2 regions of the Bacillus sp. LQ16 genome follow, and region 1 is predicted to be linked to the other one. Evidence: riboswitches for the same ligand, from Rfam matches in the RefSeq annotation. Region 1 holds a riboswitch; the other holds the start of a gene.
The links. Region 1 has a riboswitch for cyclic di-AMP ahead of AC3EMB_RS09505 (APC family permease). Riboswitches for the same ligand answer to the same signal wherever they lie in the genome.
Positions count from the first base shown of each region.

Region 2: it holds a riboswitch for cyclic di-AMP, as region 1 does, so the genes downstream of both, AC3EMB_RS04000 (SipW-dependent-type signal peptide-containing protein) here and AC3EMB_RS09505 (APC family permease) in region 1, are expected to answer to the same signal.

Region 1 covers NZ_CM173491.1:1,847,925-1,866,122, reverse strand. The annotation lists gene AC3EMB_RS09505 (APC family permease) at 422-2,248, opposite strand; cyclic di-AMP (ydaO/yuaA leader) riboswitch at 2,393-2,539, opposite strand; gene AC3EMB_RS09500 (hypothetical protein) at 2,679-2,807, shown strand; gene panE (2-dehydropantoate 2-reductase) at 2,871-3,815, opposite strand; gene AC3EMB_RS09490 (hypothetical protein) at 3,991-5,466, shown strand; gene trhO (oxygen-dependent tRNA uridine(34) hydroxylase TrhO) at 5,637-6,596, opposite strand; gene AC3EMB_RS09480 (Nramp family divalent metal transporter) at 7,075-8,370, shown strand; gene AC3EMB_RS09475 (M23 family metallopeptidase) at 8,431-9,291, opposite strand; gene AC3EMB_RS09470 (sensor histidine kinase) at 9,363-10,463, opposite strand; gene AC3EMB_RS09465 (response regulator transcription factor) at 10,429-11,127, opposite strand; gene AC3EMB_RS09460 (GNAT family N-acetyltransferase) at 11,272-11,802, shown strand; gene AC3EMB_RS09455 (peptide ABC transporter substrate-binding protein) at 11,854-13,482, opposite strand; gene AC3EMB_RS09450 (TetR/AcrR family transcriptional regulator) at 13,863-14,438, shown strand; gene AC3EMB_RS09445 (MFS transporter) at 14,486-15,706, shown strand; gene AC3EMB_RS09440 (bifunctional S-methyl-5'-thioadenosine deaminase/S-adenosylhomocysteine deaminase) at 15,856-17,181, opposite strand; gene AC3EMB_RS09435 (YunG family protein) at 17,235-17,594, opposite strand; gene AC3EMB_RS09430 (GNAT family N-acetyltransferase) at 17,622-18,065, opposite strand.
Region 2 covers NZ_CM173491.1:788,004-800,087, reverse strand. The annotation lists gene AC3EMB_RS04055 (sugar ABC transporter ATP-binding protein) at 1-872, shown strand, start outside; gene AC3EMB_RS04050 (ABC transporter permease) at 856-1,851, shown strand; gene AC3EMB_RS04045 (hypothetical protein) at 1,955-2,158, opposite strand; gene AC3EMB_RS04040 (patatin-like phospholipase family protein) at 2,285-3,139, opposite strand; gene AC3EMB_RS04035 (MarR family transcriptional regulator) at 3,268-3,729, opposite strand; gene AC3EMB_RS04030 (MFS transporter) at 3,870-5,051, shown strand; gene kdpDN (KdpD-like non-kinase potassium sensor) at 5,076-6,230, opposite strand; gene kdpC (K(+)-transporting ATPase subunit C) at 6,287-6,868, opposite strand; gene kdpB (potassium-transporting ATPase subunit KdpB) at 6,885-8,975, opposite strand; gene kdpA (potassium-transporting ATPase subunit KdpA) at 8,989-10,656, opposite strand; gene kdpF (K(+)-transporting ATPase subunit F) at 10,676-10,753, opposite strand; gene AC3EMB_RS04000 (SipW-dependent-type signal peptide-containing protein) at 10,753-10,857, opposite strand; cyclic di-AMP (ydaO/yuaA leader) riboswitch at 10,956-11,101, opposite strand; gene AC3EMB_RS03995 (hypothetical protein) at 11,236-11,358, opposite strand; gene AC3EMB_RS03990 (hypothetical protein) at 11,362-11,595, opposite strand; gene AC3EMB_RS03985 (hypothetical protein) at 11,609-11,995, opposite strand.

The sequences.
Region 1 (18,198 bases):
TATGTGTTTAGTATGAATAATATTGTATAAATTTTCTATTTCATCGAAATTCCCACATTCACATAGTGAATATATTACGTAAAAATATTATTCATTTTAAACTAAAAAACATGCGTAAATATGAAATTTCGTTTTGTTTTCATATATGTTTTGTACTGTAAGGTCATTTAAACACAGCTGTTTATATAACGTAAAGAAGTATTTTCATTCCCTTTATTTCCAAGCTTTCATGTCCTTATTTCAAAATATAATCCGATTCACTTTATCGATTGAAATATCTATATATCACAACAGAAAACACTACTTATAAATAACTAATAAAATTATATCCATATAACTTTTAAACCCATATGCAATTATGCATAGCATATACACAAAAAGGATAGCTTCATTTTCACGAAGCTATCCTTCAAAAATCTTCTTATTTTTTTAAATGATATGGAACTGTCGTAATAACAACATTTCTTTTATAAAGTAAATACGCACGTATGAGTAAACTGGATTGATTATGAAGAATGTTATGCCAACCTTTTTTCGGAATGAACTGTGGTATAACGACCGTAACGCGGTAATTCGATTCACTTGCCTTATATTGCACTGTATCAATGAACTTCGTTAACGGCTGAATAATACTTCTATAATGAGAATGTAATGTAACAAGCCTTACTTCAGGTTGCCACACCTTCCATTTCTCTTCAAATTTCTTTTCCTCTTCTCTGTCAAAAGCAACATATACAGCGATAACTTGATCTGCAGAAAGAGATTTCGCATAGTTCAATGAATTTTCTACTACATGCGTCATACCTGCTACAGGAACGACAATTACATTCCCCTCAATTGGAATAAGAGGCTCGCAAGTTTTTAAACTTAATTGATCACCCACTGCATCATAATGCTTCTTAATTCGATGGAATAAGAAGATAATAACTGGTAAGAAAATAAGAATCGACCAAACTTGTGCAAATTTAGTTAAAAAGAACATGCTCATTACGATAAAACTAATAACTGCACCAATTAAATTAACCGTTAATTTTAAAGCCCATCCTTCAGGTTTTTCACGAAGCCACTTTAATACCATCCCTGTTTGAGAAAGTGTAAATGGAATAAATACACCTACTGCATATAACGGAATTAAATGTTCTGTTTGTCCTTGGAAAGCTACAATTAAAATAATCGAAGCAACTCCAAGTATTATAATACCGTTTGAGTAACCTAGACGGTCTCCTCTAATCGTAAACATTCTCGGTATGAATTTATCTTTTGCGAGGTTAACCGCTAATAAAGGAAATGCAGAATAGCCTGTATTAGCTGCGAGAATTAATATTAAAGCTGTTGTACCTTGTATGAAATAGTACATGAAATTACGTCCAAATGTTTGTTCAGCAATTTGAGAAACAACTGTTACTTCTTTACTCGGCGTCACTCCGTAATAATAAGCTAAAAATACAATTCCTGAAAATAACACAGCAAGTAATGCACCCATTGCAAGCAATGTTTTTGCAGCATTGTTTGGCGCAGGATCTTTAAAGTTCGGAATTGCATTTGAAATTGCTTCAACACCTGTTAAAGCAGAACTACCTGATGCAAATGCTCTTAACAGTAAAAACAAACTAATACCCGCAACCGGCGTTCCGATCGGCGTGTGTAAAGTTGGTGAAACGTGACCAGTCAAAATATTATATATGCCTACACCAATTAATATAAATAGGGCTAAAACAAATAAATAAACAGGATATGCTAAAACAGAAGCTGATTCCGTTACTCCTCTTAAATTTAAGATCGTAATAAATATAACAAATATAATCGCAATGATTACATTATGTGCATGTAAACTAGGAAAAGCAGATGTTAGCGCATCTGTACCTGCAGATACACTTACCGCAACAGTTAAAATATAGTCGACTAATAAAGATCCTCCAGCAATTAAGCCTGGATTCATCCCTAAATTTTCTTTTGATACAACATACGCTCCCCCGCCATGCGGATAAGCAAAAATAATTTGACGATAAGATAAAATAAGGGCTGTCAATAATACTAATACCCCAACAGCGATCGGAATGGAATACCAATAAGCGATCGCTCCCATACCTGCTAAAGCAATTAAAATTTGCTCTGGACCGTAAGCAACTGATGACAATGCATCAGAAGATAAAATAGCTAAAGCTTTCGTTTTATTAAGCTTTTGTTCTCCAAGCTCTGTTGATTTTAACGGTCTTCCAATTAAAAATCTTTTAATAGATGAAACCAATGCTGTCCACTCTCCAATAATTTTGTACGAACTTTTCTGCTTGTTACAGCCAGTAAACGATTTCTTCAGAAAACAAAAAATGTCTACAAGCCATAGCGAAATAGACTTGTAGACATTATTTTTTTTGTCGCACAAGCTCCACCTTCCTTCTCAATATAACGCTTACGAGGTTAGCTGTCGGATTCGGGCCTATGAGTAGCCCTACCTTTTTCAAGGATTCACCCCATCGGATTATGTACTAATCCGTAAAAACGGGTCCCCCGTACCATGCGGTTTCAGCGATTTAGAAAATTGAAACTGTGAATTATAATACTCCTTTATTTTCAAAAAGTAAACAAAAATTTTTAATAAGAAAAAAATTAAAATGATTGCGCATAATCCGCTGAGAAATATACATAATGAATATTAAAAATCCGCAAAGGAGACCCATATGTCTAAAGAAAAGAAGCCTATTTTTTCCGATTCATATTTAGATGCAGTAGCAAATGAAATTAATCAGTTATATGGTAAACGTGAACAGGAAATAAATTTGACAGATAGAACGAAAAGAAATAAATAATTTGTCATACAAAAAATAAAAAAGATAGCAATACACTTATATATTGCTATCTTTTTTATTTTTTCATACATCTAATTCTATTACAGATTTGTTAAAGGTCATCTCTTCGTACACCTTTAAATTTTGATATATAGATTCTAATAATGGTGCCGCTATAGAAAATTTCTCTGCTACATCCAGTAAATATCCTTGCAAGTGCTTCCCTTCAATAAACGAACCCTTTTCCATATCACGTTGCATTGATGACTTCATATCATACGAAATTTTATCAATCGTTTTCATATGTTCCTGGGCAATATTAGCCTTTACTGGAGCTCCTAATACTCTCATGATTTGTACAGATTCCTCAAACACATTACGGATAAAATCACGGCCGCCTTCACTTTCACGGATTGGTCCAATTGGTGCACGCATTAACGTTGTCACACCTGACATTACAGTAATAAATAAATATTTATGCCACATATCTTGCGTAATATTTTCACTTAAAACAAAACTAGATTTCGTACCTGAAAATGCTTTAGAAATATGCTTTACTCTCTCTGAATTTTGAGACTTAATTTCTCCAAACACAAGTCTGTTGGCAGCGCTAGTTTGTACAATTTCTCCTTGATCGTTTAACGTCGTCTCGATAAAGCATAAACCGCCAATTACTTTTTCTTCGCCGAATTCTTTTTGTAATAGCGATAAATGAGCGATACCATTTAACAATGGAATGATTACAGTATTTTCGCCAACAAACGGCTTCAAATCTTGAATTGCCTCGTTTAAGTGATACGCTTTTGTTGAAAATAAAATGACATCAAATGGAGAAGTTCGCTCTTCTTTCGTTATTAATTTCGGTCGGAAGGAAAAATCCCCGTTAACACTTCGGATTACAAGTCCTCTTTCCTCTAATTGTTTTTTCCGTTTACTACGAACAAGAAACGTGACATCTTCTCCCTTCTCGACTAATCTGCCACCAAAAAATCCTCCGACTCCACCAGCGCCTAATACTAAAATCCGCATACAGCATCCCCCTTTTCAAAATACAATTTTATAACTTTTAGTATACATAACATTATACATGTTCCCTACTAAATAAGCTGAATTTTCACTCTCAATTGAGTATAAAAGAGTGGTTATTTTCAAATAAATTTGGGCATGTTGTTTCTATAGCATATATGGAAAGGACACAATGTAGATGGAGGCAATACAAGCAATTGAGGAAAAAGGTGTAGCAACAGCTATATTCCAATTTATATTCCCGTTTTCGTTTAAAGCTGGATATGAACAAAATATGTTCCCTTTCTTACAAAAAAACGATTTTCGTCCTTTTCGGCTCGATCATCTCGATGATGAAAATACATATTATGGGGAGTTTAAAGTTTCACATCAAAATATGGAAGCATACTATCTTTCATTTACAAATAAAATTCTCTTTCCTCATTCAGAGCATCAAAAGGGCTTGCAACGTTATTCAAAGGACCTTAACTTAACTGGACATTTAACAACAAACCTTATTTCAATTCCATTCAAGATACACTCTATTGATGTCACACTTTGTCCTTATGAACTTGGCTTCTTAACAATTCGAACAGAAGTAAACACTGCTCCAAACATGACTTTATCTGAAGCAATCGAATTCGCTGCTCGCTTCCGTGTACTTGAAACTAAAACTGATACAAATGAGTCTATTTGTATTGAATGTAACGGAAAAAAGTATTCCCAAGTTGAAAAATTCATTTTTGGTTATTTATTTCATGGCGTAACTGATTTCTTTGAAAAGAAGAGATTAAGAAGTTCATACTTTCAAACCTTCCCTTTCTTTGAAGACCAAAGAATGTACGTTCAAACTCTATTGTCACTAAAAGAAGGTATGGAACTTAATGAAGTGGATGTTTATCGTACTTCCAGTCTTTCCGGATTAACAAGTGATGGTAAACCATATGTAAGCGCAAATAACCTTCCTTACATTCATGACTATTTAAAAAAACACGCTTATCAGAGATGGGCTCCAAATCGTTATTTCATAATGGAAGAACATATTTTTACATGTGTAACAAATGAAGGCGAACGCGAAATCTCTAAACTTGCTAGTCAAATGTTCGGAGAATTTTATTACGCTTTATTATTAAACCTATTTCATAAAATTGTTTTATTAAAAATGGCAAACGCCTATGCTGAGCTAAACATTGAACAAGATACTAATGAAATAGAGAAATTAATTTATTCGATCAATTCGTTCACTGCTAATTATTTTTCTTTAGAATTAGTATCCCAATCACAAAGTGAAGATATTTTCTTCCGCTTAAGAAAACTTTTTAATATTGAGGTTCTATACTCGAACGCGAAACAAAATCTTGATAGTTTGTTTAAATATCAAGAAAATGTCGCCTCTAAAAAAGATAGCCTTTTATTATTAATTTTAACGCTCTACTCTGTAGTGGGCCAAATGTTAGGGTTTACTATGATTGACCTTTTAAGAAACACCGATTCAAACAAAATATCGTCCCCTCTTGAATTTTTCGCTCTATTAATTGCGATTAGCGGCATTGTCATTTCACTTATTTTAGGAGCCCAAAGTTTATATCAATGGGGTCTACAGCATAAACAAAGAAAAGCTTGGGTAAAACAAACGGTACTTTCTGCCGTTAAAGAGAAAGAGGATAAAAACTAAAGAAGGTTATTTTCAAATTCTTGGTGTGCTGCAGTAAGTGAAATTTTTATCAGCGATTTTTAAATATATCGACTTACCGACAAAAAACGACGAATGACAGGACTGGATAATAAAAAAAGGGTACTCCAAATTAAAACTTGGAATACCCTTTTTTATTATACGAATTCAGCTTACTTCCCAGCTTCGATTTTCTCTAATGCAGTAGCTACTTGCTCTTCCGTTAATTCATGTTGTATTACGTAGCGGTTACGTGGACTTACACGACATTCATGAGAACATGCACGTAAATATTTCGCTTCGTTTTCTTCAGAACATAAAATTTTCTTATTACATTCTGGATTTGAACAGTTTACATAGCGCTCACATGGTTCACCTGTAAAGTGATCTTTACCAACGATAACATGTTCTTTTTGGTTTACTGGAACAGCGATACGCTCATCAAACACGTAACATTGTCCATCCCAAAGCTCACCTTGTACTTCTGGATCTTTTCCGTACGTTACAATTCCGCCGTGAAGCTGACTTACATCTTCAAAACCTTCACGAACTAACCAACCAGAGAATTTCTCACAACGAATTCCACCTGTACAGTAAGTTAAAATCTTTTTACCTTCAAGTGTTTCTTTGTTTTCTCTAATCCAATCTGGTAATTCACGGAATGATTCGATATCAGGTTTAATCGCACCTTTGAAGTGTCCTAAATCAAACTCATAATCATTTCGTGCATCAATGATAACTGTATCTTCTTGTTTCATTGCCTCATAAAAATCTTTTGGCTCTAAATACTTCCCAGTTATTTCGTGTGGGTTAATGTCATCTTCTAGACGAAGTGTAACTAATTCTGGACGAGGACGTACGTGCATTTTCTTGAATGCATGCCCTTCTTCTTCATCTATTTTAAATACGATACCATCAAAACGTGGATCATTATTCATTGCTTCCATGTATTTCTCTGTTTGCTCTACAGTTCCAGAACAAGTTCCGTTAATACCTTCTTTTGCTACAAGAATTCTTCCTTTTAATTCAAGTGAATTACAAAATTCTAAATGCTCTGCAGCAAATTCTTCTGGGTTTTCAATTGTTGTGTACATGTAATATAGTAATACTCTGTATGGTTTTGTAGTTGCCAATGTATTTCTACCACCTATCTAATTTTTAAAATCATGTATAAGTTAACGTTCATATCAAAACATATATAATAAGAAAATGAATCCCATTTTCTTTTCTTTATACTATTTTCTGTCAGTTAACAAAAATAAAAAACAAGATTACACATCATAACACTATGGTTATGTTGTAATCCCAATATATTATATATCATACAATTGCAATTCCATCAATTAATATGCTGTATTATCAGCTTTATGTTCACATAAATTTCAAAAACAGCCCTTTAATTCACTATGTTTCCCCATGTCACCACACCATAAACTCCCAATTCATTTTACATTATCACACCATCCATTGCATAAAGGCATATAATTTGCATTAAGGAAACTTTCGTGTTCAAATGAAATTATCACATAACATATTTAAATGTATTGAAATAATGAGTAAGAATAAATACAATAATTTCATCAAGTTAACATTTTAAAGGGGAAAACTACTATGAATAAAGATATAACAAAAGATAAACATCTCCCTTCTGAAAGTACAACTGTACAATCAGCTCACTTAGCTTTAAGTGGAGAAACAAAAGGCTGGAAAAGACTGTTACCATTTTTAGGACCCGCTTTTATCGCGTCCGTTGCTTATATTGATCCTGGCAACTTTGCTACAAATATCGCAGCTGGTTCACAATATGGATATTTACTATTATGGGTTATACTCGCTTCTAACTTAATGGCTGTATTAATCCAAACTTTATCGGCTAAATTAGGAATTGCTACAGGAAACAATTTACCCGAAATAGCTCGTGAAAACTTTCCAAAGCCTGTGTCTATCGGCTTATGGATACAAGGTGAACTAGTTATTATGGCTACAGATTTAGCGGAATTTATTGGAGCTGCATTGGGGCTTTACTTACTATTTGGAATCCCGATGCTACCTGCCGCTTTAATTACAGCAGCCGGATCATTTATTATCCTTGAATTTCAACGTAGAGGATTTCGTCCACTAGAAGCTATTATTACAGGAATGATTTTCATTGTAGTAATCGCTTTTGGGATTCAAGTTTTTTATGCAAAACCAGAATTAAGTCCCCTTCTTTCAGGACTATTTATTCCAAAATTCCAAGGTGTGGACAGTATATTACTTGCAGCAGGGATTTTAGGTGCGACAGTTATGCCGCATGCAATATACTTGCATTCTGCATTAACACAACGCCGCGTGATCGGAACAACTGACGAACAAAAGAAAAAGATTTTTCGTTTCGAATTTATCGATATTATTATTGCAATGGTTATCGCTGGAGCAATTAATGCGAGTATGTTAATTGTTGCAGCTGCACTATTTTTTAAAAATGGTATGCATGTTGAAGATTTAGATGTTGCTTACACTCAATTTACCAACTTAGTAGGTCCTGTATCGGCTGCATTATTTGGGATTGGACTTTTATCAGCAGGACTATCTAGCTCTTCTGTCGGTACAATGTCGGGTGATATTATTATGCAAGGTTTCATTCGCATGCATATTCCGTTATATTTACGCCGATTTATTACAATGATTCCACCACTAGTTATTATTGCTTTAGGTGTAAATCCAACTTACGCTCTAGTTATGAGTCAAGTTGTCTTATCATTCGGTATTGCATTTGCACTTGTACCACTTATTATGTTTACAAGTAATAAAAAGATTATGGGTGCACTCGTTAACCACCGTATAACAACATTTATCGCATGGATAATTGCTGCTCTCGTTATCGTTTTAAATATCTTCTTACTGTATCAAACATTTGTAGGGTAATGAAAAAAGGGTATTCCAATTTTTATTTGGAATACCCTTTTTGGATGAAATGATTTTCTTCTAGTTACCACTTATGTATGCCCCTCTTTCCGGCATCATGACACCATTTTCAGTTCGAAAGTAAAGTGGCAAGCCTTCCGCAAAAAACATACTTACCTTGGACGGATCTTGCCTTTGATGATGAATATGTAAATGCGGCTCACTTGAACTTCCTGAGTTACCGACTTGAGCAAGAAACTCTCCTTCATTTACATGTTGTCCTTCTCTCACATTAATTGATCCTTTCTTTAAATGGGCAAGAATTAAAAATGTGCCCGTTTCATCTAGTCGTAAATAAATATGATTCCCAGCCATTGACTGAAAATTATCCGATCCCGGAACTAAATCTTGTTCATTATTATTAATTGATACAACCGTCCCAGAAGCTGGTGCCATTACTTTCGCTCCATATATTCCGTAATCCTCTAACTTACTACTTTTCACTTCAGCAGGTGGAATGAGAATATCATATGCCCACCTTTCATTTGGTTTTATAACGTGATAGTTCATTTCTAACCGATCACCACCCCAACCTATTAATGCTCGCTCATTCAAAGGAAAACGAACTACTGCTTTAGGACTCATAGATTGTATATCTGCTGGATAAGCAATTCTACCTATATTAGCAAACCAACCGACAGGCCAAGCTCCAATGATAGAAAACAGAATGATTAAAAATAGCGTTCTATCTATCCGCTTTCTAAAAATGCCTTTCCAAAAAAATATTATTACTGATCCTATCAAGAGGAAAACTGAAATAAAACTAAAAGCCTGAATACTCCACCAAACAAAAACTGATGTAACACCATTAGCTACATAAACTAAGATCCAACTTATAATTAAAAAAGAAACTATAATTACTAATAAAAATTTCTTCCACATGTCGCATCCCTACTCTCATATCCTTTTTCTCAATGATACAAAGTAAAAATTACGACATATAAAAGAAATACTTACGACTTTCTTACTTTTTTATACTGCGGTAATTTCACAGTAAAAACTGTTTCTTTATCGTTACTACGTACAGTGATATCCCCTTGATGGAGATCGGCTATACTTTTTGAAATTGCAAGTCCTATTCCTTTCCCGCCCGTATGAGAACTACGTGATTTTTCACTACGATAAAACTTCTCAAAAATGTAAGGAAGGTCCTCTTTCGGAATGCATTGTCCAAAATTTTTAATTTCTACTTCAACATTCATTGTTTTATTGAAAATTTCAATTGCAATTTCCTTTCCATCTCTCCCGTACATAATACTATTACCTATTACATTTTCAAATAGTCTCACTATAAGTGTCACATCAACTTCTACATGTAGCACTTCATCACTTTTAATATAAAAGCTCATATTGGCATCATCTAATTGTGGTACAAAGTCAATCATGATTTGTTCAATTAATGCTTTCATATCTACTTCATCTTTATGTAATTCAATCTCTCTATAATTTATTTGACAGTATTCTAATAAATCATCTACTTGATTTTTTAATTCATAACTTTTTCGCTTTAATATACTTACATACTGTTCACATTCTTCTCCATTCGAATGAAGTTTATTTCCTAACAGGTCTGCATAACCGATTAAAGATGTTACTGGCGTTCGTAAGTCATGAGAAATATTACTAATCATTTCATTTTTCATTTCCTGTGATTTTTTTTCATTTTCAATAGACTCTTTTAAGCTTTTCGCCATTCTATTAACATTTGCCGCTAGTTCACCAATCTCGTCATTTTTCAAAATAGGTATATGTATTTCAAAATTACCGTCACTTATTTCCTTCACGTTCTTGTTAATTTGAGACAACCTTTTCATCAGTGTTTTTGTCATTAATGCAAAGTATGTTGTAGTAAAAATCAAAAAAACTATAAAATATAAAAATGAATATTTTTCCTCTAAAACATTAACCTGACTATATATATTTCCAACCAAAATTTGAAACACTATTATACTTACAGTCGCTAACAAGATGCTACATATGAATGCGATAAAAAACTTAGCTCTAATGCCTTGTAATGATTTAATCTTCAATTTTATATCCGACTCCCCAAACATTTTGTATAAACTTCGGTTCTTTTGGATTCTCTTCAATTTTATTTCTCAATCTTGCAATATGAACCATTACTGTATTATTACTTTCATAGGCTCTTTCGTTCCAAACGCTCTCATATATTTCTTCAATTGTGAACACACGATTCCTTGCAGCTGCCATTAAGTGTAAAATATCATATTCAGTTTTCGTAAGATTGATTCTTTCTCCATATAACATTACTGTTCTCGACACTTCATCTATTTCTAAACCTCTAATATTTATTTTCTTTTCCATTACTTGGGGAGCATTTTGATTGAAATATGTATACCTTCTTAATTGGGCTTTCACTCTTGCTATAAATTCAATTGTACTGAACGGCTTCACAATATAATCATCTGCCCCAGTACTAAATCCAATTACCTTATCTACATCCGATGATTTCGCGCTTAAAAACATAATTGGTAAACTATGTTTCTCTCTAATCCTTCTACAAAGTTCTATACCATCCATTTGAGGCATCATAATATCCAAAATAGCAAGTTGAATACTGTTATTATTTATTATTTCTAAAGCCTCTTCTCCGTTATGAGCACTAAAAACTTTAAAACCTTCTTGTTTTAAATTCACATTAATAAATTGAATAATATCTTTATCGTCATCTACAATTAATATCGAATTTTTTTCCATTTCCAAACCTCTTTTTTGAAATATATTCCACATCTAAGTTTATCATAAATCAAATCTACCCTTATACCTTGAATAATCTTTATTTTCAGATTAAATTATATAATAACAAATACATTCTATTTTCATGTGAAAAGGAGCGAAAATATGTTTCCTTTATTAAAAACTGAAAGACTCATTTTAAGAGAACTTACCGAAAAAGATGCACCACGTATACTACAATGCTTTTCTAATACTAATGTACTGCGCTATTATGGCCAAAAACCGTTACAAGATGTTGATCAAGTGAAACAAATCATTCATAACTTTAAGTTGAGCTACAATGCAAGAAGCGGTATAAAATGGGGAATCGAATTAAAAGACAAGAAAGAACTCATCGGTACCATTGGTTTTCACGATTGGTCTTCTGAGCATAAACGAGCCAATATAAGTTATGCCTTTTTGCCTGAACACTGGGGAAAAGGATATGCGACTGAAGCTGTTTCTGAGGTTATATCATACGGTTTCCATACGATTCATTTAAAGCGGATCGGGGCAATTGTATTTCTTGAAAATGAAGCTTCCAATAAAGTACTATTAAAATTAGGCTTTGAAAAAGAAGGTGTTCTAAAAAATTATATGTATCAAGATGATATCCCATATGATACGAATTTTTACGCTTTATTAAAATCAGTTTAATAGAATTTATGTGTAAAAAACCTTACTTTTAAAAAGTAAGGTTTTTTGTATTTATTCATTAGCAATATAAGCATTCTTATAAGTATAAATACCACCAAATTGATGTTTTTCAATCCCTTTTACATAATCCTTTTGTACATACGCTGAGCCAATATGATAAAGCGGTGCCACAGCTGCATCTTCTAATAATACCTGCTCAGCTTCTCGCAACGCTTCCCATCGTTTTTCCGTATCTAGTACAAAATCCGTTTTCGCTTTCTTTATTAATTCATCGTAACGAACATTAGAATAATTCATTTTATTATTCGGATTCCCTGTCGTAAATAACTCTAAATAACTAATTGGGTCTTTATAGTCAGGTCCCCAATTTGCCATAGTTATATCGTAATCACCTATTTGTTCTAACTGTAATTTTTGCTTAAATGGCTGTTGTTTAATTTGTATCATTAACCCTTGCAAATTCTTCTCTAAATCACCTTTTATATATTCTGCCATACGTATTGCGTTATCTTGTTCGAACGTTAAGAACTCTAGGTTTACTTGTTCTACCCCAAGCTCTTTTTTCGCTTCTTCCCAAAGTTTTTTCGCATTTTGCAAATCATATGAGGAAATATCTCCATTTTCTTTTCTAAAATCTTTACCAGTCACTTCATTTACATGACCAACTGGTACAAGTCCACTTGCAGGTTTTGCTCCGTTATTAATAAAGTGAGCAACGAAATCATCTTTATTTAACGCTAATGAAATAGATTGACGCACCTTTTTATTTGCTAACGCGTTATTTTTTTCATTAAAACGAAGCATAGCAATTCCAGGATCACTCGACATATGTAATTCCTTATTCCCTTTATACTTGTCTACAACTTGCGAATTAATAGGTACTCGATCTAAATCTCCGGCTTCATATAAATTTACAGCTGTCATTGTATCCTTTACGATATGAAAGTTTATTTCGTCTAATTTCACTTTCTTTCGATCCCAATATGTAGCATTCTTCTTTAATTGAAACTCTTGTTCATGCTTCCATTTTTCTAATACAAATGGACCGTTATATATGAGATTACTAGGTTCCAATGCATAATTGTTTCCTTGTTCTTTCAAAAATGATTCATGCTGTGGTAAGTATATAGGTAGTGCTAACAACTGTAAAAAATACGGAATTGACTGTTCGAGTTCAACTTCTAACGTATAATTATTTATCGCTTTAACCCCAAGTGCATCAAGAGGCATTGTTCCCTTATTGATCTCTTTCGCATTTTTTACATAAAAGAGCATGGACGCATATTGAGAGGCTGTTTCAGGGTTAATTGCACGTTTCCAAGCAAATATAAAATCATTTGCTGTTACATTATCCCCATTTGACCATTTTGCATCTTTACGCAAGTCAAATGTATATTTCTTACCATCTTCACTTCTTTTAAACGATTTTGCTATGGCTGGAGTAGGCTGATCTTGATCGTTTAATACATATAACCCTTCAAATATATTCTGCATAATGTGTGCTGATGTACCATCTGTTGTTTTCACAGTGTCCAGAGAAGGAATTTCTTCTGATACTGTTACATTTAACACTTGTTTTTTAACCTCTATGTCACTTTTATCCGCTTTATTATTACAAGCTGTTAATAATAAAGATGTAACAAGTGCCATTACCATTAAATGGCTCTTTTTTCGCTTCATGAGTTGTTCTCCTTAAATATAAAATATTATAAAGCGTAATATATTATAGCAGAAATACTAACAGAAAGATGCGACATTCTTTTGAATATTTATTCGTTCAAGAAAAAAACTATCCTTTTAAAAGGATATGGATTACCTTGGAATCTTTTCGATTTTTAACGAAAAAAACATATAAACCAATAGGAGCTTAACTTTTCCTCAATAAAATCGAATTTAATTGTCGCTTCAATACATACTTTCTATTTTATAGCATCTAAATACCACAATACCAAATTAACATTTACGGATATTTTACGAAACTTTCGGAAATTAAGACGAATATTCTGGACTTATCGTTCCGGAATATTTATACTAAGTTACATGAATGGAGGTGTTATAAATTGGGTAGAAGTATTAGTTTTAACAAAGAACACGCTTTAAATAAAGCTATGCATTTATTCTGGGAAAAAGGTTATGATGCTACATATATATCAGATCTTATTGAAACGATGGGTATAAGTCGATCTACTCTCTACGATAGCTTTGGAGATAAGGATGCACTATTTAAACTAGTTTTGGAACATTATAAAAATTATGGCTCTCAAAAGAGAAATTTACTTTTTAGTGGTATAAACACAAAAGCATCACTTAAATCCTTTTTTTATCAACATATTGAAAAATGTTATTCAGGTGAAATTCCAAAAGGTTGTATGATAACTAATTCTTCACTGCTTATTGGACAAATTGACCCTGCCATAGAAGAAATACTCATAAATGATTTTAATGAACTTGAAAAAGTATTTAAGCAAGTTATCGAAGAAGGAAAAAAGAAAGGAGAAATTTCACAAGAGGTTGATACTGAATTAGTTGCATATTCTTTATTAAGTTTAAATCATAGTTTGAATGTAATGTCTAAATATAAAAAAGAGAAAAATTCAGCCTATCATCTAGTAGATAAGACTATTGCAGACCTATAGTCTTTCTTTTTTAATGATTTCGGAATGAACGTTCCAAAAAGAAAGGAATGATAAAATTGACTAAAAAGACAAATTTTCTAATATTTATTTTAGCAATTAGTTGTGGTTCACTTGCTGCAAATATTTATTATGCACAACCAATTGTACAATTCATTGCAAAAGATCTGAACATTTCTTCTGATTTATCTGGATTGCTCACTACTTTGACACAAATTGGGTATGGATTGGGGTTATTTTTTATCGTACCGATGGCTGATTTATTGAAAAGTAAGAAAATAATAGGAATTCTTATCGGGTTAACTATTTTTTCATTAATTGGTACGCTAATTTCGACAAACGGAATTATTTTTTTACTATTAACAACTATAATTGGCATTGGGGCCTGTGCAGCTCAAATGTTAGTTCCACTAACAATGAGAATCGTGCCAATTGAAGAGGCAGGTAAATATGTGGGTAAAGTGATGAGTGGTTTATTGATTGGGATTATGATTGCTCGCCCATTATCTATCGGAATAACAGAGTGGTTTAGCTGGAGAATGGTATTTCTTTTTTCATTAATAACCCTAGTTACCGTATTACTGTTAATTCTAAAATTTTTACCCAACTATGAAGTTATCTCAACTAGTAACATGACATATCCAAATTTAGTAACTTCTATGGTAAAGCTACTAATAAATACTTCTCCTTTACAACAAAGAGCTTTTTATCACGCATGTTTATTTGCTGCATTTAGCCTTTATTGGACAGCTATTCCAATTTTATTAAGATCAGAGCCATTACATTTTTCAAATAATGAAATTGCATTATTTGGCTTTGTTGCAATTGCTGGAGCTTTATTAACTCCTACTATTGGTAAAATAGCAGATAAAGGTTATATTTTTACAATGACTAATGTATCATTGGCACTCGTACTATTATCGATCGTACTATTATTCTTTGTTCAAGATCATTCACTATTTAGCATAATTTTAATTCTTATCTCAGGTATCTGCATTGATATTGGTGTAGCAGGAAATTTATTATTAGGTCAAAAAATTATCTTTGGTTTGAATCCCGAGATAAGAAACAGACTTAATGGATTATATATGACTATTTTCTTTTTGGGAGGAGCCTTTGGTTCATGGATTGGAAGTTATACTTACTATAAATTTAATAGTGAAGTAACTTTACTCATTGGAGCTGCTTTACCTTTAATCGCCTTAATAGTTCATTTAATACACAATAATACAATAAGTTTATTAAAAACCAAAAATAAATACATGTCCTAACTATCAATGTACTCTAAAACTAGCGTCAACATCTAATTTTTTGGGTAGTGTTAGCATTATCACTTCTGTTGCAAAGTTTTAAAAAATTTAGTGAGGTTTACAAATTAGAAATAGGCTGTGGAGAAGATTCTCTCCACAGCCTAAAAAAGTTATCTTTGTAAACCTCGTTTATAACGACTTGCTTCAAATATAATACGCTCTTCATCTAACGTTTTACATTCACCATTCCAAACGACACGTTTTCCGTTAATAATTACATCGCTTATATCTTTTCCACTCGCAGCATATACAAGGTGTGATAACACTTCATCCGCTGGTTGTAGATGCGGCTTATTAGACGGGTCAATCGTAATAAAATCAGCACACTTACCAGCTTCTAGTGACCCTGTTTGTTTCATCCCAATGACTTCCGCAGCTCCTTTTGTCGCAAGAGAAAGAGCTGTTTCAACTGGTAATGCTGTTGCATCTTGGTGTATACCTTTTTGCAATAAAGTTGCTATACGCAGTTCTTCAAACATGTCTAAATTATTGTTAGACGCAACACTATCTGTTGCAATTCCTACTTTTATTCCTGCTTCTAGCATCGCTTTTACATTCGCTATACCAGAACCTAGTTTTAAATTACTATTTGGGTTATGTGCTACTCGAACATCATGTTCTGCTAAAAATGCACGCTCATTTTCATTTAATACTACACCGTGTGCAATAACTGTTGGGCGTTTAAACAACCCGCAACTTGCTGCATATTCTACTGGACGTTTTCCGTACTGTGCTTCAATATCACGTACTTCACGCTCTGTTTCCGAAAGATGAATATGGACCATCGTTTGATTTTCTACTGCAATACGTGCGCATTCTTCTAACAGTTCTGTAGAACATGTATATGGACTATGCGGTGCAACCATCGTAGTTAACATGCCACTTTCTTTATAGTAACGCTTCACATATTTCTCAGCTTCTTCAATTGCTTTCTTTTCATCGTCTTTCGTTCCGAAGCTAAATAAAGTTCTTGAAACAGCAGCTCGCATTCCACTCCTTGATACCGTTTCCATAATTGCATCTTGATCTACTCCAATTGGATTAAACATGTCAGAAAATGATGTTGTACCACTTTTCACCATTTCAAGTAATCCTAATTCCGTACTAGCAACCGCAAGCTCTGGAGTAAACTGACTTTCAAGTGGCCAAATTCTCGTCTCCAGCCATGGTTGTAATAACATATCATCGCCAATACCTCTTAAGAGACTCATTACAACGTGTGTATGTGTGTTTACAAGCCCTGGTAAAACCCACTTTCCTTTCATGTCAATTACTTCATCTACTTCAAAATCATTAGCGAATTCTCCGCTCTTTACATCTATAATTTGATCATTTTCTACAATGATATATCCATTTTCTATCACTTCGTTTTGTTCATTCATCGTTACGATTGTAGCGTTTACATAAGTTGTTTTCAAAAGTATTTCCCCTTTCAACTCTATGAAGTTCCCTTTAATAAGTTACCACCATTATAGTAACTTATTAAAGATTAAGAGTCAAAAGATAATTTGAATTCTTTCGTTATTTTTTCCTTCAAAATGTTATATTGCTTTTCATTTGTATCTGCAAATGCTTCTTCCCGATTTGACTTTTCATCCATATAATTCAATTTTCCATTGAATTGAGTCTCTGTAAAATCAAATCTCTGCCCATCTATAAAGTTATAAAAGTGCCATACCTCTCTTACTTTTGTCTTTTTAATTTCTCCTCCGTATATGTCTTGAACGACAAGAGCTGTAACACCACATTGTCCCTTTGCTGGATTTTCAATTGTCCACTTTGAACTTGTTTCAATTGACCACGATTTTATTAGTGCTTCATATATTCTTTTTTCCTTTACATCATCCATTCTAATCTTCCCCTACTATTAATAGTTTTACACATCATATTTCAAAAGAGGCAGTACACGACCCTTAAAGACAGTTGATGGTGTCTCTCCTATTAACTGTGCTCCCATTTTCAAGTAATATCCTTTTGCATTCGGATCACTATCAATTGTAAAACTTTTTAATCCTAGTTCATTTGCTTTTTCTATTACATACTCCCAAAGTATTTTCCCGTAACCTTTTCCTTTGTAATCAGGATGAATGTACAAGAAATCGAGAGCTTTATCATTACGTAAAAATGAGAAAAAACCAATCTTCGCATTATCGTTTTCTAAAACATATACAAAATTATTTTTTATGTATTCTTCTGTAATTGTTAAATCTTCCTTACAAGCAAGTATGAATTCTTCACTATAATTCCACGTTGCTTTTGATTGTAGTGCGAGTTCACTTAATTCATTTGCTTCACTTAATAACGCTTCTCTTATCTTCATGATTCTTTCTCCTCACTTTCGATATGTAAACTACTAAATTGATTCGGAAAGCACTTCAAAAAACCTTTTATTTTCATAAATTAGAGCTTACTTTTATAATTCTTTATTATAATCAGTACGATTTTCAACAAAT
Region 2 (12,084 bases), 1.1 Mb from region 1:
TTCGAAATTTCGCGGATGATGTAACTGTATTACATAACGGTCAAGTTGCCCTTTCTGAAACCATTACAACGATTACAGATCAACAAATTGTGGAAGCAATGACTGGAAAACAACTTACACTTCCTATTAATACCGCACCAAAAACCGGGAGCGAGGAACTATTTAAAGTACAAGAGCTTCTATTACACGAAGGTCATTCTCCCCTTTCTCTTACAATACGAAAAGGAGAAACTGTTGTGATATACGGATTAATTGGAAGTGGAAAAACAACACTTGCTGAAACGTTATTTGGTGCTCTTCATACTTATCACGCAGAAATAGACGGTCAAAAACTAACGATTAAAACACCACGAGATGCGATTAAAGCGAAAATCGCACTTGTACCAGAAGAAAGAAGAAAACAAGGCGTATTTCTTTCGGAAGATATTATAAGTCACACAAATTTACATCAATCAGGTTGGAAACGAAAACAAACCGAATTAAATGATGCTACTACAGCAATTTCTTCTTTCGGTATTTCACCAAATGACCCAAAGGCACTTATTCATTCACTTAGCGGTGGAAACCAACAAAAAGTCTCAATTGCAAAGTGGAGTGGATTCAAACCTAATCTATTTCTTTTAGACGAGCCAACTAAAGGTGTAGACATCGCTGCGAAACAAGACATTTTTCAATTCATTCGCAACATTACAGAAAACGGAAGTTCCGTAATTTATTTCACAGGAGAACAAGATGAAGCGTTGCATATCGCTGATCGCATTCTTATACTGGCAAACGGAGAATTTGTAGGTGAATACTTACCAAGCGAACTATCTCCTGAACAGCTTTTACATTTATCTGAAGGGAGCTATTCCATTGAATCTCGTTCATAAAACGAAAACTAAGAAACTATATTTACCTACTCATCTTTTTTATCAATTTAGTACAATTGCTATTATTATAGGTGTTACAATTTTTTTCTCTATCGTCAATGATTCTTTTTTAACATATAACAATATTAGTGATATTTTACGTTCTATTTCCATCGTAACGTTACTTGCAATCGGCGTTACCTTTACATTGATTGTAGATGGATTTGATTTATCAGTCGGCTCTACCGCTAGTTTAGCAACAATTGCAGCTGCTTCTTGTCTCGTTTTATATCGACAAGAACTATTAGTTACACTCCTTGTTCCTATTCTTTGCGGATTATTAGTTGGATTATTAAATGCACTACTCGTTATCCGAATTAAACTACCCGATTTACTAGCTACATTAAGTATCATGTATATCGTTAATGGACTACACTTAACATTTTCAAAAGGATCCTCAATTTATGAAGGAATGTCCGGTGCAACAGGACATTTTATTCCATCCTTTTTATTTATCGGTCAAGGTTCCGTCTTAGGAATTCCAGTCCCTGTCATTATCATGCTTACTGTCGTTTTAATTGCACATCTATTTTTAGAAAAAACAACGTACGGTCGTTTCTTTTATATGACTGGTGGGAATCGAGAAGCTGCTAGATTAGCCGGTATTCCTACTGATCGTTACCGTGTATATGCTTATATGATTAGTGGTTTACTAGCTTCTATTGGCGGCATTATTCTATGCAGCCGCGTTGGAACAGGACAAGTTTCAGCTGGTGCTCCATTATTAATGGATGCAGTCGCAGCTGCCTATATCGGTTACGCAATGTTCGGTGCCAAGAAACCAAATATAGTCGGAACATTCCTCGGCTCGGTATTAATTGGAATTATATTAAATGGACTCACAATGATGAACGTTCCTTATTATGCACAAGATATTATTAAAGGCAGCATTTTAATTACAGCCTTAGCCTTTTCATTTATTAAAAAGAAGCGTAAATAAAAAGAGAGCATCGAATTCGATGCTCTCTTTTCCCTTTGCAACAATCACCCGAAAGCCTCCACGATTACTAAACTATGAAAAAGATAACAGCAGTTAAAAATTATTAATATTTCTCATTCACCTGTAATTCTTTACTATACTTTTGAATGAAAACTGATGAAATAACCATTACTATGCCCACACTAAAACCAATAAGTTGATCTAATAACATTTCATCATGAATAAACCAGCGAAGTAAAAATACACCCCCAAAAATAAGCATCATGATAAATCCAGTATGTCTAAGCCCTTTATATACATTTTCCATATGTATCACCTCTCCACATACTTTTATCCATATTATACCATAATCTAAAAACGTGTATAACCAACATTCGGTATTGAAACCAATAATAAAAAGACTGCAGAGAACTCCATCTCCACAGCCTAATTATTATTTTTGCAAAAACGCCTGCAAATCTGCAAATTGTCTCTTTGCATCTTCATAGCCTTGCTCGTATAAATTTTGTAGTTTTGCTGTATCTTTTTCCATACGATCTACTTGAAGCGGCACTTCTGGGCGAATAACAAATAAATTACCAGCTTGCTCTTCTTTTTCAATATAGTGAAGTGTTTCATTATACACTTCATAACGATTCAACATCGTGTTAACAAGATTCGGATATTTTTTATAAGCTTTTCCTGCAATCCATCCGAATTTTGATTTTTTCTTCGCGTAACCATGATTTCTCGTTAAAATAACGACTGATTTTTTAAATCCATCTTCCTGTGCTTTACGAACTGGAATTGGATCAGAAATCCCGCCATCTAATAACTGCTTACCACGATAATTTACTACTGGTGCAATGAAAGGCAATGAACTAGACGCTTGTAATAGATTTAGTGCATCATCATTCGTTCCTTCTTTCTCAAAATAAACAGATTGTCCTGTTTCACAATCCGTCGTTCCTACAAGGAAACGTTCTGGGCTATTAAAGTATGTTTCAAAATCAAACGGAACATGCTTTTCTGGAATTTCATGAAAAATGAAATCCATATCAAATAGCTGACGTTTTCTCCATAAGTTTTTATACGACAAATATTTCGGATGTGATGCATAATCAATATTGACCGTTTTATTTCTATTTCTTTGTCTGGAAAGATACGACGCTGCATGACAAGCACCAGCTGATACACCGATTACATATGGAAAATATAAATCTTGTTCCATAAAGTATTCTAATATCCCACCCGTATATACACCACGCATACCGCCGCCTTCTAATACTAACCCCGTATTTTCAAGCATGTTACTCTCTCCTCTATATATATTGACTCTTTAATTATTCACCATGTTAAGTATCTTTTTCTATTATATATGAGTTCTTTCAGAAATTATATTTAAAAGACTTGAGAAAAAGGAGTTTTTTCTTCCGATTATATTTCCAAATGATCGGAGACATCCTTTATAAACCTTTGAATAAAGTCTTGCTCTTCTTTCCTATATCCATCTAAAAGTAACAACCACTTTTCTTCAGCTTGCTTATGCAATTTTTCATGAGCTTTATATATTTCATTTCCGCTTTCCGTTAAGCTGAAGAAGATTTCTTTTTGATTATCTAACATTTGCATCTTCTCAACGAATTGCTTTTGAAACAACTTCGTACAAATTTTAGAGATTGCTCCCTTCGTCATGCCCATTTCTGTCGTAATTGCCGTTACATTCATCAAACCATTTTTTCCGATACATTCGATTACATGTAACTCAGATAAAGACATACTACTTACACCTGTCTCATAAAGAAACTTCTCGTTTTGTCGTTTTAAATGTTCTTCTTTTTTATGCAAAAGTGTACGAATGTCCGACAGTATTTCCATTTGCTTCGTTGTATGCTTCAATCCGTTCGCCTCCTAAGTTTCCAAAGAAACAATTTAACTATATACCATTTTAAAATTACTTTTTCATCTTTACAAGTGAGAAAATCATGTTAAAATAAATTTAGTTTCCGAGGAAACTAAAATACAAGGAGGTTAACAAGATGAAAAAATCTAAACTAACTTTCATTTTATATGTTGTCTGTATTAGTGCCTTACTCGGTTCCTTCGCTCAAAATATTTACACACCTATCTTACCGATGATTCAAAATTCTTTTCACACTTCTCTTTATCTTGTAAATGTAACAGTTTCACTTTTCACATTCGTTCTTGCAATTATGCAGCTCGTATATGGACCTTTAATTGATACAAAAGGGAGAAAATCTGTCCTTATCCCTAGTTTAGTCATTAGTACAATTGGTTCAATCGGATGTGCCTTTTCGGCAAACATTTATTTATTTCTCTTTTTTAGAGCTGTTCAAGCTATAGGAATAGCGGCTATACCTGTAGTTTCAGCAACGATTATCGGCGATTTATTTGAAGGAAAAGAACGCGGAGAAGCGATGAGCCTATACCAAATGTTACTTGCCCTCGCGCCTGCAATGGCTCCACTCATAGGTGGTTATCTTGGCAGTATAAATGGTCACTTATCTGTATTCCTCTTTTTATCTACACTTGGCATTATCTTATTAATTATAAACATTTCACTACTTCCAGAAACAAAGCCAAATGTAATTAAGCAGTCTAAAGCACAAAAGAATTACTCTCTTATCTTAAAAAATAAAACTGGATTTTCTATTACTCTTATTGGCTTCATTCAATTTTGTATTTACTTTTGCTTTCTCGTTTTTTTACCGAGCATTTTAGCAAATTCATTTCATCTAGCTGCAAGTGAAATTGGTCTTATGTTTGTACCAATGTCTCTTTCTATCATGCTAGGAAGTTTTTGCTACAAGTTTTTGCAAAAACGCCTCACAACAAAGCAAGCTTTATTTATTACGAGTTTCTTCAATATTATATGTGTCGTTTTATTCTCTTTCACATATAGCATCAATATCCCATTCATCATTATCGTTACATCTTTGTACGGTTTTAGTATGGGACTTTCTATGCCAACTCACACTACTTTATTAACAGAAGAATTCGTGCAAGAACGTGCAACAGCTATCGGTATGTACAACTTCATCCGCTATCTTGGTATGAGCACAGGGCCACTTATAGGTGGATTTCTTTTATTTAACCAAAATTACTTTTGGATTTTCTTCCTAGGCGCAATTATGTTTTTACTTGTAATCTTATATGCAATGAAAATGCTAAGTTTTCATTCTGTACAAAAAGCAAAATAGAGCCCCCAAAAAGGTCGGCTCTATTTATCCTCTTTGATCCGCAACAATATGAATATCAATATACTTTGTTTGTCTCATAATTTCATTTACAATAGAGCCTTTTCGTATTTCTTCCCACCTTGTTCTTGCCGATTGTCCAAGTAAAATTTGCGTCACCTGTAATCTTTTTGCCACTTCAATAATAACATCTGCTGGCTTTCTCCCTCTTGCTTCTTCTAATACAAAACTTGCATCAAATTGATTTGTTAGTAACTTCCACTCTTCAATCGTCTGCTTTTTTCCAGCTGAAATAGAATCTATATTTTCCCTCTCAACGTTTAATACGTACAATTCAGCGTTTAACCGATCAGCCATGCGCCATCCCCGTCTTATTAATTTCTCCGCTGTTGAACTGTATTGTACACAAACAAGAATTTTTTCTTTTACGCCAATTGGTTCTATTACTGTTTGGCTAATTTTCTCGTCCATATCATCGGCAACCTCGCGAAGTGATAATTCCCTAAGTGCCCCTAAATTATTAAGCGTAAAGAAATTTTGTAAACTTTGCTGAATTTTTTCTTCTTTATATATCTTTCCGTCTATTAGTCTCTTCCTTAATACCTCGGGCGTTGCATCAACGAGCTGAATTTCATTTGCTTTTTGTAAAATAAAATCTGGAATTCGTTCTCTTACTTTTACATTCGTAATTTGAGCTACAATATCATGAACACTTTCTAAATGTTGAATATTAAAAGCTGATAATACCGATATACCAGCCTCTAACAATTCCTGCACATCCATATAACGTTTTTTATGCTTAGAACCAGGAACATTACTATGCGCAAGTTCATCCACTACGACTACTTGCGGCGCGCGTTTTTTTATTCCTTCCACATCAAGCTCATAAAATACCTTTCCTTTATACTGTATTTCTTTCAAAGGAACTTTTTCTAAATCAGCAATTGCTTCTTCCGTCTCTTTTCTTCCATGCGTTTCAATTAAACCAATTACAATATCAATTCCATCTTTTTTCATTTCCCTTGCATCAAAGAGCATTTTATAACTTTTTCCTACGCCTGGAGCTGCTCCTACATATAGCTTTAACTTTCCGCGATTTTGCTGACGAATATATTCTAAATATTCCTCTGGCGTTCGCCTTTGAAACTTCGGTTCATAATCATCTGCATACAAAATAAACACTACCTTTCATTCGAAACAACGCTACCTCAATCCGTTAGATTGAGGTAGCACTGTTACTATTTCATTAATTCCTGTAATGCCAAATTTAGCTTTAAGACGTTCACTCGATCTTCTCCAAATAAACCAAGCGCAGCACCTTCTGTTTGATCTTTAATCAATTGATTAAGTTTTTCTTTCGGAATATTCGTTAATTTCGATATGCGATCCACCTGCACAGAAGCTGCCTTCGGACTAATGTCAGGATCAAGCCCTGAACCTGAATTTGTCACTAAATCAATCGGTACTTCTGTAACTGGAACGCTCGGATTTTGTTTCTTCCACTCTTCAATACTTTTCTCTACTCGTTTCTCTAAATCTGGATTAGATGGTGCATAGTTATTTGAACCAGATGCTTCTGCCTTATATTCAATACTAGAAACACGCCCTTGAAAATAACGTGGATCCGTGAAGTTTTGCCCGATTAATTTAGAACCAATCACTTCATTTTTATCATTATATATTAGACTTCCATCCGCATTATCCTTCATCACTGCTTGTGCAATACCAGTAACAATAAGTGGGTATACAAGTCCACACAACACTAGAAATGTAAAAGTAATACGGATAATTGGTGATAGTATACTTTGTTTCTTTTCCATCTTTTTCCCCTCTTCCTTATATGAACAAGCCGACAATTATATCAATTACTTTAATTCCAATGAACGGAACGATAACTCCGCCAAGCCCATAAATAAGTAAGTTTCGGCTAAGCAATGCATTAGAACTCATCGGTTTATATGCAATACCTTTCATCGCTAACGGAATGAGTAATGGAATAATAACAGCGTTAAATATTAATGCTGATAAAATCGCTGACAGTGGTGATGTTAATTTCATAATGTTCAATGCTTCCATTTGCGGAATCGCAAGTGTAAACATCGCTGGAATAATCGCAAAATATTTCGCTATATCATTCGCAATACTAAACGTCGTTAACGCACCTCGGGTCATTAACAATTGCTTACCAATTCCTACAACCTCAATAATTTTCGTCGGATTCGAGTCTAAATCAATCATGTTCGCTGCTTCTTTCGCAGCTGTCGTACCACTATTCATCGCTAATCCAACGTCAGCCTGTGCTAATGCCGGAGCATCATTTGTACCATCACCTGTCATCGCTACAAGTTTCCCTTTATCTTGCTCTGCTTTAATAACCGCAATTTTATCTTCTGGTTTACACTCGGCAACGAATTCATCTACTCCTGCTTCTTTTGCAATCGTTGCTGCTGTTAACGGATTATCACCTGTACACATAACCGTTTTAATCCCCATTTGGCGCAACTGTTCAAAACGCTCACGCATACCCGGTTTTACTGTATCCTTTAAATAAATTAAACCGTAAATACGATTATCTACTGCAACTACAAGTGGTGTTCCGCCCTCTTTTGAAATTAAGTCTGCTTTTTGATTTACATCTTTCGGAATTGTTCCACCTTGTGACCCAACCCATTCAATAACAGCACCGACAGCACCTTTTCTCACTTTCGTTCCGTCTTGTAAATCAACACCACTCATTCTCGTTTCTGCTTTAAACGGAACAAACTCACCTTGTTCTGCAAGTTCTCTATTATATGATATAGATTTTCCCTGCACATACTCGATAACAGATCGACCTTCTGGTGTTTCATCTAAAACAGAACTAATAGCAGCCCACTTTCCAACTTGCTCAATCGTTTCATTTCCTACAGGTAATAATGTATGAGCCATTCGGTTTCCAAAAGTAATTGTACCTGTTTTATCTAAAATAATTGTATTAATATCGCCCGCAGCTTCTACTGCTTTCCCTGACATCGCTAACACGTTAAATTTTGTCACCCGGTCCATCCCAGCAATACCAATCGCTGATAGCAAACCACCAATTGTCGTTGGAATTAAACATACTAACAATGCTACGAGTACAGCTGTATCAATTTGAAAACCTAAATAATTTGTAAAAATCGGCAACGTCACAACGACGATCAAGAAGATAAGAGTTAAGCTCATTAATACTGTATTTAAAGCAATCTCATTCGGCGTTTTTTGACGAGCAGCTCCTTCTACTAAAGAAATCATTTTGTCGATAAATGATTCACCAGGATTACTCGTAATAACAATTGTAATTTCATCACTTACCACCATCGTTCCACCTGTTACGGAACAAAAATCACCACCCGCTTCTTTTATTACAGGAGCTGATTCTCCTGTAATTGCAGATTCATCTACAGACGCTAATCCTTTGATTACTTCACCATCATTCGGAATCATTTCTCCTTGTTTTACGATAACAACATCACCTTTTCTAAGATCAGTTGCTGAAACTTGGACAATGTCTCCATTTTCTTTTACAACATTTGCAAACACATCTTTCTTCGACTGTTTTAAAGAATCGGCTTGTGCTTTACCGCGACCTTCTGCTAATGCTTCTGCAAAATTCGCAAATAAAACTGTAAATAATAGAATGAGAGAAACTGTTATATTAAACCATCCTGGTATACTACTAGAACTGCTTGGAAGAAAAGATAAAATGAACGTAATGATAAACCCAATTTCCACAACGAACATAATCGGATTCTTTATCATAACTTTCGGATTCAATTTCGCAATGGATTGCTTCATCGCATGTGTTACGATATCACGATCCATCGTTTTCGCTTGTCTAACCTCATCTTCTACAGCATGTATTTGTGACTTATTTAATTGTTTTTCTTTTACTACTACCGGTCTCATCATTTACCCTCCATTACTTCAATGTAAGAAATTCTGCAATTGGTCCGAGTACTAACATCGGGAAAAATGTTAATGCACCGACAATTACAATCGTTCCGATGAAGATGCCACCAAATAAACTATTATCTGTACGGAACGTTCCAACTGTTTCTGGCACTACCGTTTTTTCTTTCAACGAAGCTGCCACAGCTAGCATCGTAATTAAACTGAAGTAGCGTCCTAAAAACATAACTAAACCAGTCGTAATATTCCAAAACGGTGTATTATCTCCTAATCCTTCAAATCCAGATCCGTTATTCGCAGCTGACGATGTATATTCATATACAACTTGTGTTAAACCGTGGAAACCGGAATGAGAAATAGCATCCGTTCCTAAATTTGTTGAAAGAGCTAATGCCGAAAATCCTAAAATGAGCAATGGATGAAATAAAATCGTGACTGCGATTAATTTCATTTCCTTACCTTCAATCTTTTTACCTAAAAACTCTGGTGTCCGTCCAACCATTAACCCAGATATAAACACCGCGATAATTGCATACATAATAATGTTTACAAAGCCTGCTCCAACTCCGCCATACACTGTATTTAACATCATATTTACGAGGGGAACTAGACCACCAATTGGTGTTAACGTATCATGCATCGTATTAACAGCGCCTGTTTCAGCAGCTGTCGTTACTGTTGCGTATAGTGAAGAAAATACTGTTCCAAATCGTACTTCTTTCCCTTCTGTACTTCCTTGTACATGTTCGATACCCATTCCATTTAATGCCGGGTTCCCGTTTAGTTCAGATGTCGTAATCGTTATAAACCCTAGTAAAAATACCATAAATAGTGACACGAAAAGGATGCGGCCTTGTTTTTTATTTCCGACCATTCGTCCGTACGTAAATGGAAGTGCTGTTGGTAATAACATCATAAGCATCATTTGCAAAATATTACTCATTTGTCCTGGATTTTCGAAAGGATGCGTAGAGTTTGCTCCGAAAAATCCACCGCCGTTATTTCCAAGTTCCTTAATGGAAACGAATGATGCAACAGGTCCACGTAAAATACTTTGCTTTGCACCTTCAATCGTTTGTGCTGTAACCGCCCCATCTAACGTTTGTGGTACGCCAAGTGCGACAAAAACTAGTGCCGCAATAAATGCGATAGGAAGAAACACTCTCGTTAACGCTCTCGTAAAATCAACGAAAAAGTTACCAAGTTCTTTTCCAGCAAGTCCTCTTATAAAAGCCATAACGAGCGCTAATGTCGTTGCTGGTGCCGCAAACATTAAAAATGTAATTCCGATTAATTGTGATAAATAAGATAAACCATTTTCACCGCTATAATGCTGTAAGTTTGTATCAGCCATAAAACTAATTGCTGTATTAAAAGCGAGCGTAGGCTCCATCCCTTCAATATGCGCTGGATTTAGTGGCAGCACACCTTGTAATCTGAAAATGAAGTATACGACAACGATCATAAATCCATTTAATAAAACTAATGATAATGCGTACTGTTTCCACGTTTGATTGTATGCTTTTACACCCGTAATTTTAAAAATAAGTTTTTCAAAAGGCCCGAATACTTTATCTAACGTTTTGCTACCTTGAAAAGCTTTTTCTAAATAAATCCCCGTTGGCTTTGCTACTAAAATAAACAAGAGCATTGTAATAATGACTGCAACCCAAATCATAATGAATAATTCCCCCTAATTAAAACTTCTCTGGATTTAATAATGCATACACTAAATACACTGTAATTGCTGCGACAATAACCGATAAGACAATCATCATGATTGCTTTCCTTCTTTCACAACTTTATCTGACCAACTTGCAAGACTTGCCATCGATGCAACTAATAAAATAAAAATCCCGACCATTACAACATCTAACATAACTATCCCTCTCTTCTTTTGTTAAAATTTACCATTTAAATATTAAAAAAGAACACTGAGCTCTACTCAGTGTTCAAAAAATGAACAACAAAAAGTAAACCTCCTCTCTAAACGCTTACGAGGTTAGCTGTCGGATTCGGGCCTAAAGAGTAGCCCTACTTTCAAAACTGAAAGATTCACCCCAAGTGACGATGCACAAAATTGGTTCCCCCGCTCCATTTCTGGAACTCAGCGATTTTAGGTTTTTTTGGAAATTTTATGAATGATTTATGAGAGTAAATATACTCCTCTATATTTCACTTGTAAAGGGGTAAATTACTGAAAATAATAATATTTACATTCATTTAAACGCTTACATTGAAGATTATTACTGTTATTTCATCTATTTTCTTTATTTCTCTTTTCTTTTCTTAAAAATGGCCTTTTAAATATGAAATAAAAAGAGCGAATGACATGAAGTGCATAGCTTGTTGCACTCAGCATTCGCTCTTTTTTATTCAACCTTTATTCTCCTCGTAAAAATGCACGTAAATTTCTCCCACGAATATAAACTTGTGTCAATTCTGCATGTAGCTGCTCATACTCGGTAATATCCATCTCTAAATACAAAGCATCTTTTGATGGTAATATAATATATGGCCCTGGAAAAAGGGGATCAATCTGGACCAATTCTTGAACTCGCTCTACCGATACTGCCCAACGATTTGCTATATCTCCAAGTAATAGTACCTTCATCATTTCTTCCCCCGCCCTATTCAAAAAATAAAAAAGAAATATTATCACAATTTGTAAACACGACAAACTTAGCTCCAATTGTTTCATAGAGCCTCGCTGGATATCGTTTATTCCTTGTAACAACAGTAATAGGTGCTTGAAAAGAAAAACGAATGTGTTCTGTGAAGAAACTAACGATTGGAAGCTCATCCCCTAGTAAAATGACCTTCTTAATACACTCACAAATACTAGTAAAATCCTGCTCCTTACTACAACTATAAGTCCAATCAAACCCACAATTCCTAACTTCAGCCGCTACCTCTTCATTTGCTGTAAAAATAACTAACTCATGTTGAAATGCAACTAGATCTCTTAAACTATTTACCTTACTTTCTTCTCCAACACAAATAAGTGTTAGTTCCATGTACCTCATCCTCCTTAGTATAAAAGAAATCAAACATAGATTGATATTCCCCTATACTAATCAGATCGATGAATTGATGTATCCATCAT